2 regions of the Streptomyces sp. NA04227 genome follow, and region 1 is predicted to be linked to the other one. Evidence: riboswitches for the same ligand, from Rfam matches in the RefSeq annotation. Region 1 holds a riboswitch; the other holds the start of a gene.

Region 1 (7,624 bases):
CGAAGAAGCGGTAGTACTTCGACTCGTCCGAGACCTGCTCGTAGAAGCTGACCAGGCGGTCGGCGTCCTCGGTGGTGATGGGTCTGATGCGCGCGGTTCCCCCGTCGCGCAGCACCACGTCAGCTTCCCAGTGGTCGGGGTAGATGTGCCGGTCCGACGGCGTCTGCATGGCCCCAGCGTAAGGGTCATCCGCCTGCGGCGACCCGTGCGCGCGGGTGCGGGTGCGGGCGGGGGGCGCGGTCCGCCGCCGCACCGCCCACCCGTCCTCCTGTGGCGGACGCGGCGGGTGCGCCACACTGGGTTGGGAGTCGAGCGGAGCTGAACGTACTCACGGAGGGCGGCACGGATGGCTGAGCGTCGCGTCAGGATCGGCTGGCCGCAGGGGCTGCACGCCCGTCCCGCGTCCGTCTTCGTACGGGCGGCCGCCGCGTCGGGGGTACCGGTGCGGGTGGCCAAGGGCGAGGGTGCCCCGGTGAACGCCGCGTCGATGCTGGCGGTGCTCGGGCTCGGGGCGATGGGCGGCGAGGAGATCGTGCTCAGCTCGGACGTCGAGGGGTCCGAGCAGGCTCTGGACCGGCTGGCGCAGCTGGTCGCGGAGGGCCTCGACGAACTGCCCGAGACGGTCTGACGGCCCGCCCGGTCACCGGCCGGATTTCCGGGTACGGATTCCCGCAGCACTTTCCGCGACTTTCGGGCACGCCGGGCCACCTGTTCGCGAGAATTAGGCGCGAACAGGTCGAGGGAAAAGCAGCATGCGTACGCACTTTGGCCGGTTCTCCACCACCGCCAAGGCCACGTATTCCCTTCGGTAAATCACTGTGGACAGCACAAGAAAAGCTGCAGGGAAATTGGCTATTCTTTGTATACGGTAGCGATGTTAATCAGGAGAGCTCGCCGTGTTTACGGCATGTTGCGAACTCCTCACGCGGGAGCGGTCCGGCGCGAACTTCAGCCGGTGGAAAGGCGCGGTCCGCTCACCGTGCAGGGCGGTCAGCGATCGGGCGCGCTCGGCGTCCCCGCGGGCCACGGCGTCGACGATGGCGCCGCGCTCGGCCCAGGAGTCGGCGGGCCGCCGCGGCGCCTCGATCGTGTACATCCAGGAGATCTTGTGCCGGAGCTGGGTCAGCAGTGCGATGAGCCCGGGGCTGTCGGAGGCCTGCGCGAGCGTCTCGTGGAACCAGCCGCCCAGTGAGCGCAGATCCTCGCTGTGCCCTCGTACGGACCGCTCCTGCCCCAGCCTGACCAGGCCCCGCAGCACCTTGAGATGGGATTCCGTGCGGCGCTGGGCGGCGCGGGCTGCGGCGAGCGGTTCCAGGGCGGTACGGATGTCGAGCAGGTCGGCGGCCTCCTGCTCGGTCGGCTCGGCGACACAGGCCCCGGCGTGCCTGCGGGTGAGCACGAAGCCCTCGGCCTCCAGGGTGCGCAGGGCCTCGCGCACCGGCACCCGGGAGACCCCGTAACGCCGGGCGAGGACTTCTTCCGTGAGGCGCCCGCCCCGCTCGTGGACCCCCGAGACGATGTCGTCCCGGATCGCCGTGCACACCGAATGCGCGGGAATGCGCATGACCGGACCTCCGCATTGATCCGCGCGAAACACTCTGCTTTGTCGCGCGCGCCGCTCACCGGCACGCGTTAGACGACTCTATTGCAGTGTGACTTGATTTCCGACGGCGAAGGGGAATCCGGGGATATTTTTTGGACAACACAAAAGCCCTCGGCGGGCAGGCCGAGGGCTTTCGTGGCATTTCGCACCGAGGTGCGCTCCCGGCCGGGAGCGGCGCCTCAGAGATTCACGCCGTGGGAGCGCAGATAGGCGACGGGGTCGATGTCCGAGCCGTAGTCCTCACCGGTGCGCGCCTCGAAGTGCAGGTGCGGCCCGGTGGTGTTGCCGGTCGCACCGGCGAGTCCGATCTGCTGACCGGGCGTCACCGACTGCCCCACCGCGACCCCGATCGAGGACAGGTGGCCGTACTGCGTGTACGTCCCGTCGTGCATCCGGATCACCACCTCGTTGCCGTAGGCGCCGCCCCAGCCCGTGCTGACGACGGTGCCGCGGCCGACGGCCCGGACCGAGGTGCCGGAGGCGGCGTGGAAGTCGACGCCGGTGTGGCTGCCGGAGGACCACATGCCACCACCGGCGCCGTACGAGGTGGAGACGTACGAGCCCTCGACGGGCAGGACGAAGGCGTTGAGGCGGCGGCGCTCCGCGGCACGTGCCGCGCGCTCCTTGGCAGCCCGCTCGGCGCGTGCCTTGCGCTTGGCCTCCTCGGCGCGGCGCTCGGCCAGTTCGGCGGCCTTCTTCTTGGCGGCCTCGGCAGCGGCGGCGGCCTCCTGGGCCTCGGCCTGAGCCTCGATCCGCTCGGCGAGAGAGGTGCCGACCCGGTCGATGGCTATCGCCCCGGCCAGTCCACTCTGCTCGACGGACTCCTCGGCGGCCCCGGCGGGTGCCGCGAGACCGCCGAGCACCCCGGCGGTGGTGAGTGCGGCGACACCGGCCGCGGTGGCGGACGTCCTGGTGAGGCGGCTCGGTCTGCGGTGTCTCCCGCGGGCACGGGTGATCGCCATGGGTGTGGCTGGTCCCTTCCTTCCCTCTCGCCTACCGGGTTAGCTGACGGGTTCGGAGCAGGAAGTCTCCTACGGACGCCCGCGAGGGCGGCCGATTCACCCCAGGAACTGAACTCCCGGACCGCGAAGGGCCCTTGGAGGCGGGTCCCCGGCTCCCCCGGCTCGCGCCTTCGGGGGACTCGGCGATGACTGTCCGGTGCCGCGGATGCGGCGCGCACATGACGAACAGCCGGAAGGACGCTAAGCGGGAGAGGTGGTGCGACCAAACCGATTCGGTCTTTTGTCGCCCATCACACAGGACATAGCGGTGCGTTCACCAGAAACCAGACAGCGAACGGCCCCGGTGGCGGTGCCGACACCGGGGCCGTTCGCTGCCGGCCCACGGACCGGCGACCGGTCCTACTGGCCGGTGACCACCGTCACTTCACCGATGCCGAGCGCACGCACCGGCTCCTCGATCTCGGCCGCGTCGCCCACCAGGACAGTGACGAGCCGGTCGACCGGGAAGGCGTTGACCACGGCCGCGGTCGACTCCACGGTGCCCGTCGCGGCGAGCTGCTGGTAGAGCTGCCCCTGGAAGTCGTCGGGCAGTTCCTGCTCCACCTGGTCGGCGAGCGTCCCGGCGACGGCGCCCGCCGTCTCGTACTTCAGCGGGGCGACACCGACCAGGTTCTGTACGGCCACATCGCGCTCCGCGTCGGTGAGACCGTCCGCCGCGAGGGTGCGCAGCACCTTCCAGAGGTCCTCCAGGGCGGGGCCGGTGGAGGCGGTGTCCACGGAACCGGAGATGGCGAGCATCGCCGCACCCGAGCCGTCCTGCGCGGAGCGCAGCACCTGGCTGAAGGCACGCACGCCGTAGGTGTAGCCCTTCTCCTCCCGCAGCACCCGGTCCAGCCGGGAGGTCAGGGTGCCGCCCAGGCAGTAGGTGCCGAGCACCTGGGCGGGCCAGACCCGGTCGTGGCGGTCCGCGCCGACCCGGCCGATCAAAAGCTGGGTCTGCACCGCGCCGGGACGGTCCACGATGACGACCCGGCCGGTGTCGTCGGCGGTGACCGGCGAGGGGCTGCCGGTCACCGCGGCACCGCCGGTCCAGGCGCCGATCGTGTCGCCGAGCAGCGCGTCGAGGTCGATGCCCGCGATGTCGCCCACGACCACGACGGTGGCCGCCGCGGGACGCACGTACTTCTCGTAGAAGGCGCGCACGGCGGCCGAGTCGATCGCCGCCACCGTCTCCTCGGTGCCCTGCCGGGGCCGGGACATCCGGGACTCGGCGGGGAAGAGCTGCTTCGACAGCTCCTTGGCCGCGCGGCGGGCCGGGTTGGCCGACTCGTGCGGGATCTCGTCGAGCCGGTTGCGTACGAGACGCTCGATCTCGCTGTCGGCGAACGCGGGGGCGCGCAGCGCGTCGGCGAGCAGCCCGAGCGCCTTGGCGAGCCGGGAGGCGGGGACTTCGAGCGACAGCCGCACACCGGGGTGGTCGGCGTGCGCGTCGAGCGTGGCGCCGCAGCGCTCCAGCTCGGCCGCGAACTCCTCCGCGGAGTGCTTGTCGGTGCCCTCCGAGAAGGCGCGGGCCATGATGGTGGCGACTCCGTCGAGCCCGGCGGGTTCGGCCTCCAGCGGGCTGTCGAGGAGCACCTCCACGGCCACGACCTGCTGGCCCGGGCGGTGGCAGCGCAGCACGGTGGCGCCGTTGTCGAGCCGCCCGCGCTCCGGGGCGGGGAAGGCCCACGGCTTGGCGTCGCCTGCGGTGGGCTGCGGGTGGAACTTCATCATGGCGTTCACTTCGCCGTCTCCTCGTCCTCGGTACCGGCGGCGTCCTGGTCGGCCTCGGCGTCCTCGGCCGCGACGGGCTCGTACACGAGGACGGCCCGGTTGTCCGTACGCAGCCGTGCCTTGGCCACCTCCCGCACTTCCTCCGCGGTGATGTCGAGCACCCGCTGCACGGCGGTCAGGGCGAGCTGCGGGTCACCGAACAGGACGGCGTAGCGGCACAGTTCGTCCGCGCGGCCCGCCACGGTGCCGAGCCGGTCCAGCCACTCGCGCTCCAACTGCGCCTGCGCGCGCTCCATTTCCTCCGCGGTGGGGCCCTCCGCGGCGAACCGGGCGAGCTCCTCGTCCACGGCCGCCTCGATGTCGGGCACCTCCACATCGGCGGAGGTCTTCACGTCCAGCCAGCCCAGCGAGGGCGCACCGGCCAGCCTGAGCAGACCGAAACCGGCGGCGACGGCCGTACGGTCGCGGCGCACAAGGCGGTTGTACAGGCGCGAGGACTCGCCTCCGCCGAGCACCGTGAGGGCCAGGTCGGCGGCGTCGCAGGCGCGGCTGCCGTCCTCCGGCAGCCGGTAGGCGGCCATCAGCGCGCGCGCCGGGACCTCCTCCTCGACGACCTCGCGCAGTTGCTCGCCGATGGTCTCCGGCAGCTCACCGCTGCGCGGCGCGGGCTTGCCGTCGTGCCCCGGGATCGAACCGAAGTACTTCTCGATCCAGGCCAGCGTCTGCTCGGGGTCGATGTCACCGACGACCGAAAGCACCGCGTTGTTCGGCGCGTAGTAGGTCCGGAAGAAGGACTGCGCGTCCTCCAGCGTCGCCGCGTCCAGGTCCGACATCGAACCGATCGGCGTGTGGTGGTACGGGTGCCCGTCCGGGTAGGCGAGCGCGGTCAGACGCTCGAAGGCCGTGCCGTAGGGGACGTTGTCGTACCGCTGGCGGCGCTCGTTCTTCACCACGTCGCGCTGGTTGTCCAACGACTGCAGGTCGAGCGCGTCCAGGAGCGAACCCATCCGGTCCGCCTCCAGCCACAGGGCGAGTTCGAGCTGGTGGGTGGGCATCGTCTCGAAGTAGTTGGTGCGCTCGAAGCTGGTGGTGCCGTTCAGCGAGCCGCCCGCGCCCTGCACGAGTTCGAAGTGCCCGTTGCCCTGCACCTGTCCGGAGCCCTGGAACATCAGGTGCTCGAAAAGGTGCGCGAGGCCGGTCCGGCCCGGGACCTCGTGGCGGGAGCCGACGTCGTACCAGAGGCAGACCGCGGCTACCGGAGTCAGATGATCCTCCGAGAGCACCACCCTCAGGCCGTTGGCCAGGCGGTGCTCGGTCGCTGTCAGGCCGCCTGAGGCCGCCTGCGCTGTGGCCGTGTGACCCATGGGCATGTACGTCCCTTCGATCGAGTGCCGCTGCACCCGAAGTTGTCGTGGTTGTCGTAGCGGTGAGCGGTAAGGGGCTGTGTCCGTCGTGTCCGTGTCCCGTGCGGTGTCCGTCCTCCGGCCCGTGTGCCGGTGCGGCGAGCGCCGTGCGGATAATGCGCTGCCACTGTATGCAAGCGTGCTGACACCTGCCGAAGTTCCCGCGGACGGCACGCTGTGGGTGAACATGGGGCGTCCAGGATCCGGTCCGCGCCCCGGCTCGCGAAGACCCCTTGAGCGCCCCCTCGCGCACGCTTGCGACGGGTCGCGGTCGGCGTTGTCGGTACGCAGGTCCACAATGGTCGGCGTCAGATCCCGTTCATGTTGGTGAAGGAGCCGCAGCAGCGATGGCCCGCCGCAGCACGAAGACCCCGCAGCCCGGGGAGGAGTTCGAGGAGCGCATCCTCGACATCGACGTCGTCGACGAGATGCAGGGCTCCTTCCTCGAGTACGCGTACTCGGTCATCTACTCGAGGGCCCTGCCTGACGCCCGCGACGGAATGAAACCGGTCCACCGCCGGATCGTGTACCAGATGAACGAGATGGGCCTGCGCCCCGATCGCGGCTATGTGAAGTGCGCCCGCGTGGTCGGCGAGGTCATGGGTAAGCTCCACCCGCACGGCGACGCGTCCATCTACGACGCCCTGGTCCGCATGGCCCAGCCGTTCTCCATGCGGCTCCCGCTCGTCGACGGACACGGCAACTTCGGCTCGCTCGGCAACGACGACCCTCCCGCCGCGATGCGGTACACGGAGTGCCGCATGGCCGACGCCACGAGCCTGATGACGGAGTCCATCGACGAGAACACCGTCGATTTCGGGCCCAACTACGACGGCCAGGAGCAGGAACCCGCCGTTCTCCCGGCCGCCTACCCGAACCTTCTGGTCAACGGCTCCTCCGGGATCGCCGTCGGTATGGCGACCAACATGGCGCCGCACAACCTGCGCGAAGTCATCGCCGCGGCACGCCATCTGATCCGTTATCCGAACGCCGACCTCGACGCCCTGATGCGCCACGTACCCGGTCCGGACCTGCCCACCGGCGGCCGCATCGTGGGACTCTCCGGCATCCGCGACGCGTACGAGAGCGGCCGCGGCACCTTCAAGATCCGCGCCACGGTGGCGGTGGAGAGCGTCAGCGCACGCCGCAAGGGGCTCGTCGTCACCGAACTGCCCTTCACGGTGGGGCCGGAGAAGGTGATCTCGAAGATCAAGGACCTGGTCGGCTCGAAGAAGCTCACCGGCATCGCCGATGTGAAGGACCTCACCGACCGCGCGCACGGGCTCCGTCTGGTCATCGAGATCAAGAACGGCTTCGTACCGGAGGCCGTCCTCGAACAGCTCTACAAGCTGACGCCGATGGAGGAGTCCTTCGGCATCAACAACGTGGCCCTGGTGGACGGTCAGCCGCTCACCCTCGGCCTCAAGGAACTGCTCGAGGTCTATCTGGACCACCGCTTCAACGTCGTACGCCGACGCAGCGAGTTCCGCCGCGGCAAGCGCCGCGACCGGCTGCACCTGGTCGAGGGCCTGCTCGTGGCCCTGCTCGACATCGACGAGGTCATCCGCCTCATCCGCTCCAGCGACAACTCCGCCCAGGCCAAGGAACGCCTGATGGGCCACTTCTCGCTGAGCGAGGTGCAGACCCAGTACATCCTGGACACCCCGCTGCGCAGGCTCACCAAGTTCGACCGCATCGAGCTGGAGTCGGAGCGCGACAGGCTGACGGCGGAGATCGAGGAACTGACCCGCATCCTCGAATCCGACACCGAGCTGCGCAAGCTCGTCTCGGGCGAACTCGCCGCCGTGGCCAAGAAGTTCGGCAACGACCGGCGCACCCTGCTGCTCGAATCCTCCGGCGTGCCCGTACCGGTGACCGACCTT
Region 2 (7,624 bases), 2.2 Mb from region 1:
CTCCTGTTCGCCGCCGTGGACGTCGCCGGGCATCCCCTCCTGGAGGGCAGGACCTTCGCCGAGGCCTTCCGTCCGGAGCGGTGGCGGGTGCTCGCCCTGGACCCGGGCGAGAGCAGAGGCGGCAGGGGCGGCAGAGGCGAAAGAGGCAACGGCAGCGAAAGAGGCAACCCAGGCGGCCGGGACGGCGGCCGGGACCGTAACGGCAACGGCGGCGGGCCGTTCTGGGCGCCCGACCCCTCGTACGTACTCGACGCCGGGGACCGTGTCCTGCTGGTCGCCACCCGTCAGGGCCTCGCCGAACTGTTGCGCCGCCACCCCTGAGGGGCTCGCCCGCGCGGCGGTTCGCTCGTCGACCGCTCCCTGACCGCCTCTCGACCGTCCCTTGGTCGCCCCTTGGTCGCTCCTCGGTCGCCCTCAACCCCCCGGCCACCCGGCCCCACTTCACGCCCGGTCGCGTGACGCGGCAGCGGGTCAACACGATGGCGACGTTCACTCGTCATAGTGTCCTTTTTGCGTCGAATGTGACGTCACTGTGAGCAGTGTGAGCAGAAGGAGCACCCATGAACCCAGTCGCCGAACTCGCGGCGCGCAGTGCGCGGATCTTCGCGGCGGGCAGCCTTGCGGCGGCCACGGCTGTCGGAGCGGCCGGTATCGGGACCAGTGCCCAGGCCGCCGACCCCGGCTACGGAAGCCAGACCCTCGCGGCTCCGGCCAGGCCGTACGTCACCGTCACCACGCGCGCGGGCCTGAACATCCGTCAGTACCCCTCCACCGACTCCTCGGTGAAGGGCGTTCTGAAGTACGGCACCAAGGTCGGCGTGCTGTGCAAGGTGCGTGCCCAGAACATCGAGGGCAACAGCATCTGGTACCAGCTGCGTGACAAGCGCCATGTGTGGATCTCGGGCCGCTACGTCCACGTCACCGGCTACGTGCAGTACTGCAAGGACGTGTACCCGAGCAGCCGCAGCGCGCTGCCGGGCGCCGACGGCTGACAGGTACGCACGGGTACGCGCCGCCGCACGCGCGGCGCCCACCGACGGGCCCCCGGCCGGGGTCGCACTCCCCCGGCCGGGGGCCCAGCCGTTCCCTGCCGGGGCTCAGCCGTTTCGGTGCCCACGTCCCGGCCCGGCCCGCCGTCGCGGAGGCTCAACTCACGCGTCGCAGCGCCTCCGCCGTGAGGTCCGCCAGGGTCGGATAGCCGTCCACCGCCATGATCAGGTCCGCCTCCGCGAGCAGCGAACGCAGTACGTGGACCACTCCGTCGACGCCGCCGAGGGCGAGACCGTAGGCGTACGGGCGGCCGATGCCGACGGCGGTGGCGCCCAGCGCGAGGGCCTTGATGACGTCCGCGCCGGTGCGCACGCCCGAGTCGAACAGGACCGGCATGCCGTCGGCCGCGGCGACCACCTCGGGCAGTACGTCGAGGGCGGGCAGTCCGCCGTTGGCCTGGCGGCCGCCGTGGTTGGAGCAGTAGATGCCGTCCACGCCGAGGTCCTTGGCGCGGCGGACGTCCTCGGGGTGGCAGATGCCCTTCACGATCAGCGGGAGCGCCGTGAGCGAGCGCAGCCAGGGCAGGTCGTCCCAGGTGAGCGGATTGCCGAAGAGCTGGGTCCAGTGCAGGATCGCGGCGCCCGGGTCCTCCTCGGGGCTGCGGGCGAGCAGGGCGCGGAACACCGGGTCGGCCGTGTAGTTGGCCAGGCAGTGGCCGCGCAGCTGGGGGAAGTTGGAGGTGCTCAGGTCGCGTGGGCGCCAGCCGGTGATCCACGTGTCCAGGGTGACCACGATGCCCCGGAACCCGGCGAGTTCGGCCCGCCGCACCAGGTTCTCCGCGAGGTCCTTGTCGGTGGGCGTGTAGAGCTGGAAGAAGCCGGGGGTGTCCACGAGTTCCTCGGCGACCCGTTCCATCGGGTCCACCGAGAGCGTGGAGGCGACCATCGGTACTCCGGTCAGCTCGGACGCCCGCGCGGTGGCCACGTCGCCGTGCCCGTCCTGTGCGCACAGCCCGATCACGCCGATCGGCGCCAGGAACAGCGGCGAAGGCATCCGCAGGCCGAACAGGTCGACGGACAGATCGCGTTGGGCCGCGCCCACGAACATCCGCGGGACCAGGCCCCAGCGTTCAAAGGCCCGTACGTTGGCGCGCTGGGTGAACTCGTCACCGGCGCCGCCCGCCACGTAGGACCAGACCGAGCGCGGCAGCACCGCCTCCGCCGCGGACTCCAGCTCGGCGTGGGTGAACGGGAACGACGGCTGTACGCCGCCGAGGCCGTTCAGGTAGATCTCCTGCTGGTAGTCGCCGAACTGGCTCATCGACCCGCCTCCGCCGCCCGCCCGCGGTGTGGCGCCGAGTCCGTCCGCTGTTGTCCGGACCGCGCGGGCCGTGCGCTGCTCTCGTTGTGTCCGTAGGTGTCTGTGTGCCGGTACCTTGCCGGGTCAAGGATCCGGAGCGGAGGGCGGCACGCCAGGATTCGCAGGAATCCCGCAGGGCACAGGCGTTCGCGCAGGATCCGTTCACCCGCGGGGAGCCGGGTGAACGGGCCCTGGCGCGACGCCCGTTCGACGGGCGAACCCGCGTGGCTGCTCAGAGGGGCAGCCCGTAGTCCTTGCACTCGGCCTTGAAGTCCTTTACGTCCGGGCCGAGTTCGTTCAGTACGTTCTGCAGGGTCGGGCTGTCGTTGAACAGGCCGATGTGCGAGACCGGGTCGCTCGGGCACTGGTCCTGGATGGTGATGTTCTCGACCTTGTCGCCCTTGAGGAAGTTGTTCGTGTACGGGGTGGTGACCCAGTCGCGCTCGGTGGACAGGACGACGTAGCGCACGCCCGGGACCGTGTCGCCGTCGCCGAAGAGGTCCTTCTGGAAGTCGGAGTCCACGGCCTGGTCGGTCAGGCCCCGCATCTCCGCGAAGTCGAGCAGCCCGGTGGCGAAGCCGAGCAGGCGCAGCTTCTCGGCGAGGGTGACCAGACCGCTCACGTCGGTGCCGTGGTTGCTGGGCGCCATGCCGATGTTGACGTCGACCTTGTCGGCCCCGCCGAGCCGCTTGAGGTAGTAGTTCGCGACCAGGCCGCCCTGCGAGTGGCCGACCACGTCGACCTCCTTCGCCCCGGTGGCCGCGAGCACCTTGTCGACGAAGGCCCGCATCTGCTTGCCGGAGTCGGCGACCGACTTCAGACCGCCCACGCGGTTCAGGGACAGGGGGTGCATGCCGTAGTTGAAGGCGAAGACGCAGTAGCCCTTATTGGCGAGCATGGGGGAGAGCGCGACCCAGTTGGCGCCCGTGTTGAAGAAGGTGCCGTGCACCAGGACCACCGGCTTGCGGTGCTCGTCGCTCGGCTTGCAGTTCCAGTCGTTGGCGCCGGCGACCTTGTCGGGTGTCAGCGCGTAGTTCAGCAGCGCCGTGCCCACCCCGCCGACGGGGTACTGCTGTGGCTGTTCGGTGGCCTGTGCCGTGCCGGTGGTCAGCGCACCGGTGGCGGCCAGGGCCACACCGGCTGCGGCGAGACGGCAGGCGAGCGAGGTGATGCGGCTCATGGCGAGAGGTCCTTCGGTCGGCTTCGGAGTACCTGAGGGGGCACTCCCACCGGGCCGGGGGCGCAGTGCACGCGTCCTGTACTTCGCGTGTACTCCGCACAACCCCCGTGGTCCGGCCGACACCAGACTGCGCCGACGCGCCGGAAAGGGCTTTGGTTCGGCCTCCAGAGTTTTCGGCGGGGTTTGTGACCGTCCACAAGAGCGGGACCTCGTACTCGGGTCGGCGGTGCGTGTCGACGGCGGGTGTCGGCGGCGGTGAGTGCCGACGACGGCACCGGAGAGGGAGGGACCCTCCCGGGGACCGCCGGCCGAGGGCAGGGGGTGGCCGACGGCCCCCTTCCGCGCGGGTCCGTCTTCCCGCACGGTGCTCATCCAGTTCAAGCGTGTTCGGCGGCGCGGGGAAGGGTGCGTGCGCGCGGTGATGCGTGTGCGGACTTCACACGGCGTGTGCGGCGCGCACTCCGGCTCGCACTCCCCACTGCGCTCGCGCCGATCCGAGGGGGTGCGTGCCACCGGCCGACGGGCTCTCGGGACACCGGCCGACGGGGCTCCCGGGACACCTTCTTCCGGGCCCGGCCGTGGCGCTCCGCACGGGCTCCGAACGGACTCCGAACGGGCTCCGGACGCCGCCGCTCGTTAATCGGTACGAGGCACCCCCTTTGATGGCGTAGACTTCATTTCAACGACGCGGGGTGGAGCAGCTCGGTAGCTCGCTGGGCTCATAACCCAGAGGTCGCAGGTTCAAATCCTGTCCCCGCTACTGAAGGCCGAGGGCCGGAACCCGGAAACGGATTCCGGCCCTCGGTGTTTTTCGTGCCGTGCGGTGCACCGCATCGCGGTGCCGTGCAGTGCTCTGTCGCGCCGTGCCGTGCCCGCCTCGGGCCGTACACCCGTCCGGGCCCCGCCCGGTCGTCTCTGCCGGGCTTCCGGGAAACGCTGAAAGTGTTCTGTTGGCCCGGCCGCCGCGCGGTCGTCGAGACGGCGGGAGCCGCGTAGTGGGGAACCCAGGCGGTCGGGACGAGGAGCGGGTCCCGTACGCGGTCTCCCACGGAGCCAACGCCGACCCCGGTGTGCACCCGCCCCGCCGCTCGATGTCCCAGCTGTTCGTCCGCGCCCTGCCCGTCCTCCTGATCGTGCTCGGCACCGTCTACGACGCCCTCACGCCGCCGGTGTACAGCGCCCTGCCGATGTTCTCGGCCGCGCCGCTGATCGCCGCCCCCCTCTACAGCAGACGCGGCACCCTGGCCATCTCCGCCCTCGCCTGTGCGGCCGTGCTCGCCCTGCGGAACTACCAGGAGCACTTCTCCAACATCGAGGGCCGGACCGAGGTGGTCACCGTGGTGACCGTCTCCGTCCTCTCCCTCCTGGTGAACCGGGCCGTCCAGCGCGGCGGCGCGCAGCTCGCCTCGGCCCGCGAGATCGCCGAGGCCGCCCAGCGCGCCGTACTGCCGGAGCCGCCCGAGCGTCTGGACGGACTCCAGATCGCGGTGCGCTACGAGGCGGCGCAGGAGGGCGCGTTCATCGGCGGCGACCTGTACGCGGTGCAGGACACCCCCTACGGCGTACGGATGATCGTCGGCGATGTGCGCGGCAAGGGCATGGGCGCGGTGGCGACCGTGGCCGTGCTCATCGGCACCTTCCGGGAGGCCGCCGAACAGGAGGTCACCCTGGAGGCGGTGGCCCGCCGCCTGGAACACGCCCTGGCCCGGGAGGCCGCACTGCGCAGCGGCATCGACGGCTTCGAGGACTTCACCACCGCCGTGCTCGCCGAGATCGTGCACGAGGGCCGGGTGGTACGGCTGCTCAACCGGGGGCACCCCGGGCCGCTGCTGCTCGACGGCGACGGCGGGCTGCGCGTCCTCACGGCGGACCGGGCCGCGCTGCCGATCGGCCTGGCCGAGCTCGGCGGCGCGGGCGCCGACCGTGTCCAGGAGATCGACTTCCCGCTCGGCGCCACCCTGCTCTTCCACACCGACGGACTCCTTGAAGCACGCAACGCGGACGGCGTCTTCTACGACCCGGTGTCCCGTCTGGAGGGGCGGGTGTTCCCGGCGCCGGGCGTGCTGCTGGCCACTCTGGTGAAGGAAGTGGTCCGGCACACCGACGGCGGCGCGACGGACGACATGGCGCTGCTCGCGGTGCGGCGCCCGGTCACGGCGCCGCCCGACGACACAGGGGCCGACGACTCCGTGGCGGGGACGCGGAGTGACTTTCGGTGAGTGGGCGATGCCACTGAATAACAACTGACACACCGTCAGGAGATTGTGGGTTTGGGAAGTTGGCGAAAATCGCGTCCAACTCGCCCCATGCGGCACCCTTATGTCCGCAAAATTTCTTGCGCCGACGTCAAGGATCACGGGGAACTCTTGGAATACGGGGTCCGGGTCTATTAACGTTCGATAACGCAGCGCGGTCGTCACAGCCGTCACAAGGGTCGGCTCCGTGCTCATGCGCCTAATCCCGCAAGGGAGCCGGGGAACCACCTTTTTGGGGTGAATCGGTCGCCTTTCCTTCGAGGGGCGACGGTAGGAGACCTTCCTGCTCCGAACCCGTCAGCTAACCCGGTAGGCGAGAAGGAAGGAAAGGAGCACGCCTCCGTGGCGTCCAACGGCCCTGCCACCCGCACCGGTTACTTGCCCAGTGACGAGGACTACGGCTTCGAGGAGCCCCTCCCGCAAGCCGGGGAGTGGAATCCCACCGCCGAGTCCGTCCGCCCGGTACGCGGCAGACACCGCGTCATCAAGCAGCGGGGCGGCCTCGCGCGCAGCTCCACGGTCCTCGGTGTCGGTGTCATCGCCGCCGTGGGCGCGGGCGGCATCGCGACCGCACAGGGCGGCAAGCCCGCGGTGCAGATATCCGTCCCGGACGTCGCGAAGGTCACCGACTCCCTGCCCGAGGCCAAGTCCCTGCCCGGCGTGGGCTCGCTGGTCTCCGGCTCCGAGGAAGCGGCCGCCGACCCGGCCGCCGCGGCCCCGCTGAGCACCGCTGCCCGTGGCGTCTCGCCCGAGGCCGGTGAGAACCTCCGCAACCGCATCCTCCAGCAGGCCGAGCAGCAGGAGGACGCCGCCGCGAGCGCCGCGCAGCAGGCCGCCGAGCAGGCCGCGGCGAAGAAGGCCGCCGAGGAGGCGGCCGAGCAGCAGAGCAAGGCGAAGGCGGAAGCCGACGCCAAGGCCGAGGCCGCCAAGAAGGCGGCCGAGGAGGAGGCCCGCCGCAAGGCCGAGGCCGAGCGCCTGGCCAAGCTGGCCCGCAGCTACTCGCTGCCGACCTCCTCGTACACCCTCACCTCGCACTTCGGCGACGCCGGTTCGATGTGGTCCTCCGGCTACCACACCGGCCTCGACTTCGCCGCCCCGACCGGCACCCCGGTCAAGGCCGTGCACTCCGGCACCGTCAAGGAGGCCGGCTGGTCCGGCGCCTACGGCTACCGCACGGTCCTGGAACTCGAGGACGGCACCGAGATCTGGTACTGCCACCAGTCCTCGATGAGCGTCAGCGTCGGCCAGCAGGTCACCACCGGCGACGTCATCGGCCGCGTCGGCTCGACCGGCAACTCCTCCGGCCCGCACCTGCACGTCGAGGTCCACACCCCGGGCGGCACCGGCATCGACCCGCTGGGCTGGCTCCAGTCCAAGGGACTCAACCCCTGAGACACCCGCTGCGGCGGATGCGCCGAAGCACACGTACACGGCACACGGCACCTCATGGCGTACTCACGCCGTGGGGTGCCGTTGTCGTTGCGGTGCCCCACGGCGCCCGGGGTCACCAATGCCGTTGTCGCGGTGGCCAGTTGGGCGCGGCGTGGTGCGTCGGCGGAGGGGCCGGGGCCGGGGTCGGGGCCGGGGTGCCGGGCGGGTGGTACGCGTAGGGGTGCTGGGGCGGCGGGCGGTGCGGGCCGGTCTGCTGCTGGGGCCAGTTGGCGTACGGCCGGTGCGGGAGGCCCGGCGGCGGGCGGCCGTGCGGGCCCCAGCCGTGTGCCGGGTACGGGACGGGCGGCGGCTGCGGGGCCGTGAGGTGAGCGGCGTAGGCGAGGGCGGGGGCGGCGACCCGGCGGCCGCGCCACAGGCTTTCGAGGAGTTCGCGTTCCCGGGTCACGAA

What was found. Region 1 has a riboswitch for cyclic di-AMP ahead of HUT18_RS27805 (M23 family metallopeptidase). Riboswitches for the same ligand answer to the same signal wherever they lie in the genome.
Positions count from the first base shown of each region.
Region 2: it holds a riboswitch for cyclic di-AMP, as region 1 does, so the genes downstream of both, HUT18_RS18770 (M23 family metallopeptidase) here and HUT18_RS27805 (M23 family metallopeptidase) in region 1, are expected to answer to the same signal.

Region 1 covers NZ_CP054918.1:6,549,491-6,557,114, reverse strand. Annotated here, with positions in the region: gene HUT18_RS27820 (bifunctional GNAT family N-acetyltransferase/acetate--CoA ligase family protein) at 1-169, opposite strand, end outside; gene HUT18_RS27815 (HPr family phosphocarrier protein) at 347-628, shown strand; gene HUT18_RS27810 (GntR family transcriptional regulator) at 878-1,564, opposite strand; gene HUT18_RS27805 (M23 family metallopeptidase) at 1,783-2,565, opposite strand; cyclic di-AMP (ydaO/yuaA leader) riboswitch at 2,579-2,760, opposite strand; gene HUT18_RS27800 (pitrilysin family protein) at 2,965-4,335, opposite strand; gene HUT18_RS27795 (pitrilysin family protein) at 4,344-5,702, opposite strand; gene HUT18_RS27790 (DNA topoisomerase (ATP-hydrolyzing) subunit A) at 6,089-7,624, shown strand, end outside.
Region 2 covers NZ_CP054918.1:4,396,878-4,404,501, forward strand. Annotated here, with positions in the region: gene HUT18_RS18740 (NAD-binding protein) at 1-321, shown strand, start outside; gene HUT18_RS18745 (SH3 domain-containing protein) at 561-992, shown strand; gene HUT18_RS18750 (alpha-hydroxy-acid oxidizing protein) at 1,147-2,310, opposite strand; gene HUT18_RS18755 (triacylglycerol lipase) at 2,582-3,529, opposite strand; tRNA gene HUT18_RS18760 (tRNA-Met) at 4,216-4,289, shown strand; gene HUT18_RS18765 (PP2C family protein-serine/threonine phosphatase) at 4,621-5,748, shown strand; cyclic di-AMP (ydaO/yuaA leader) riboswitch at 5,971-6,115, shown strand; gene HUT18_RS18770 (M23 family metallopeptidase) at 6,127-7,176, shown strand; gene HUT18_RS18775 (PrsW family glutamic-type intramembrane protease) at 7,289-7,624, opposite strand, start outside.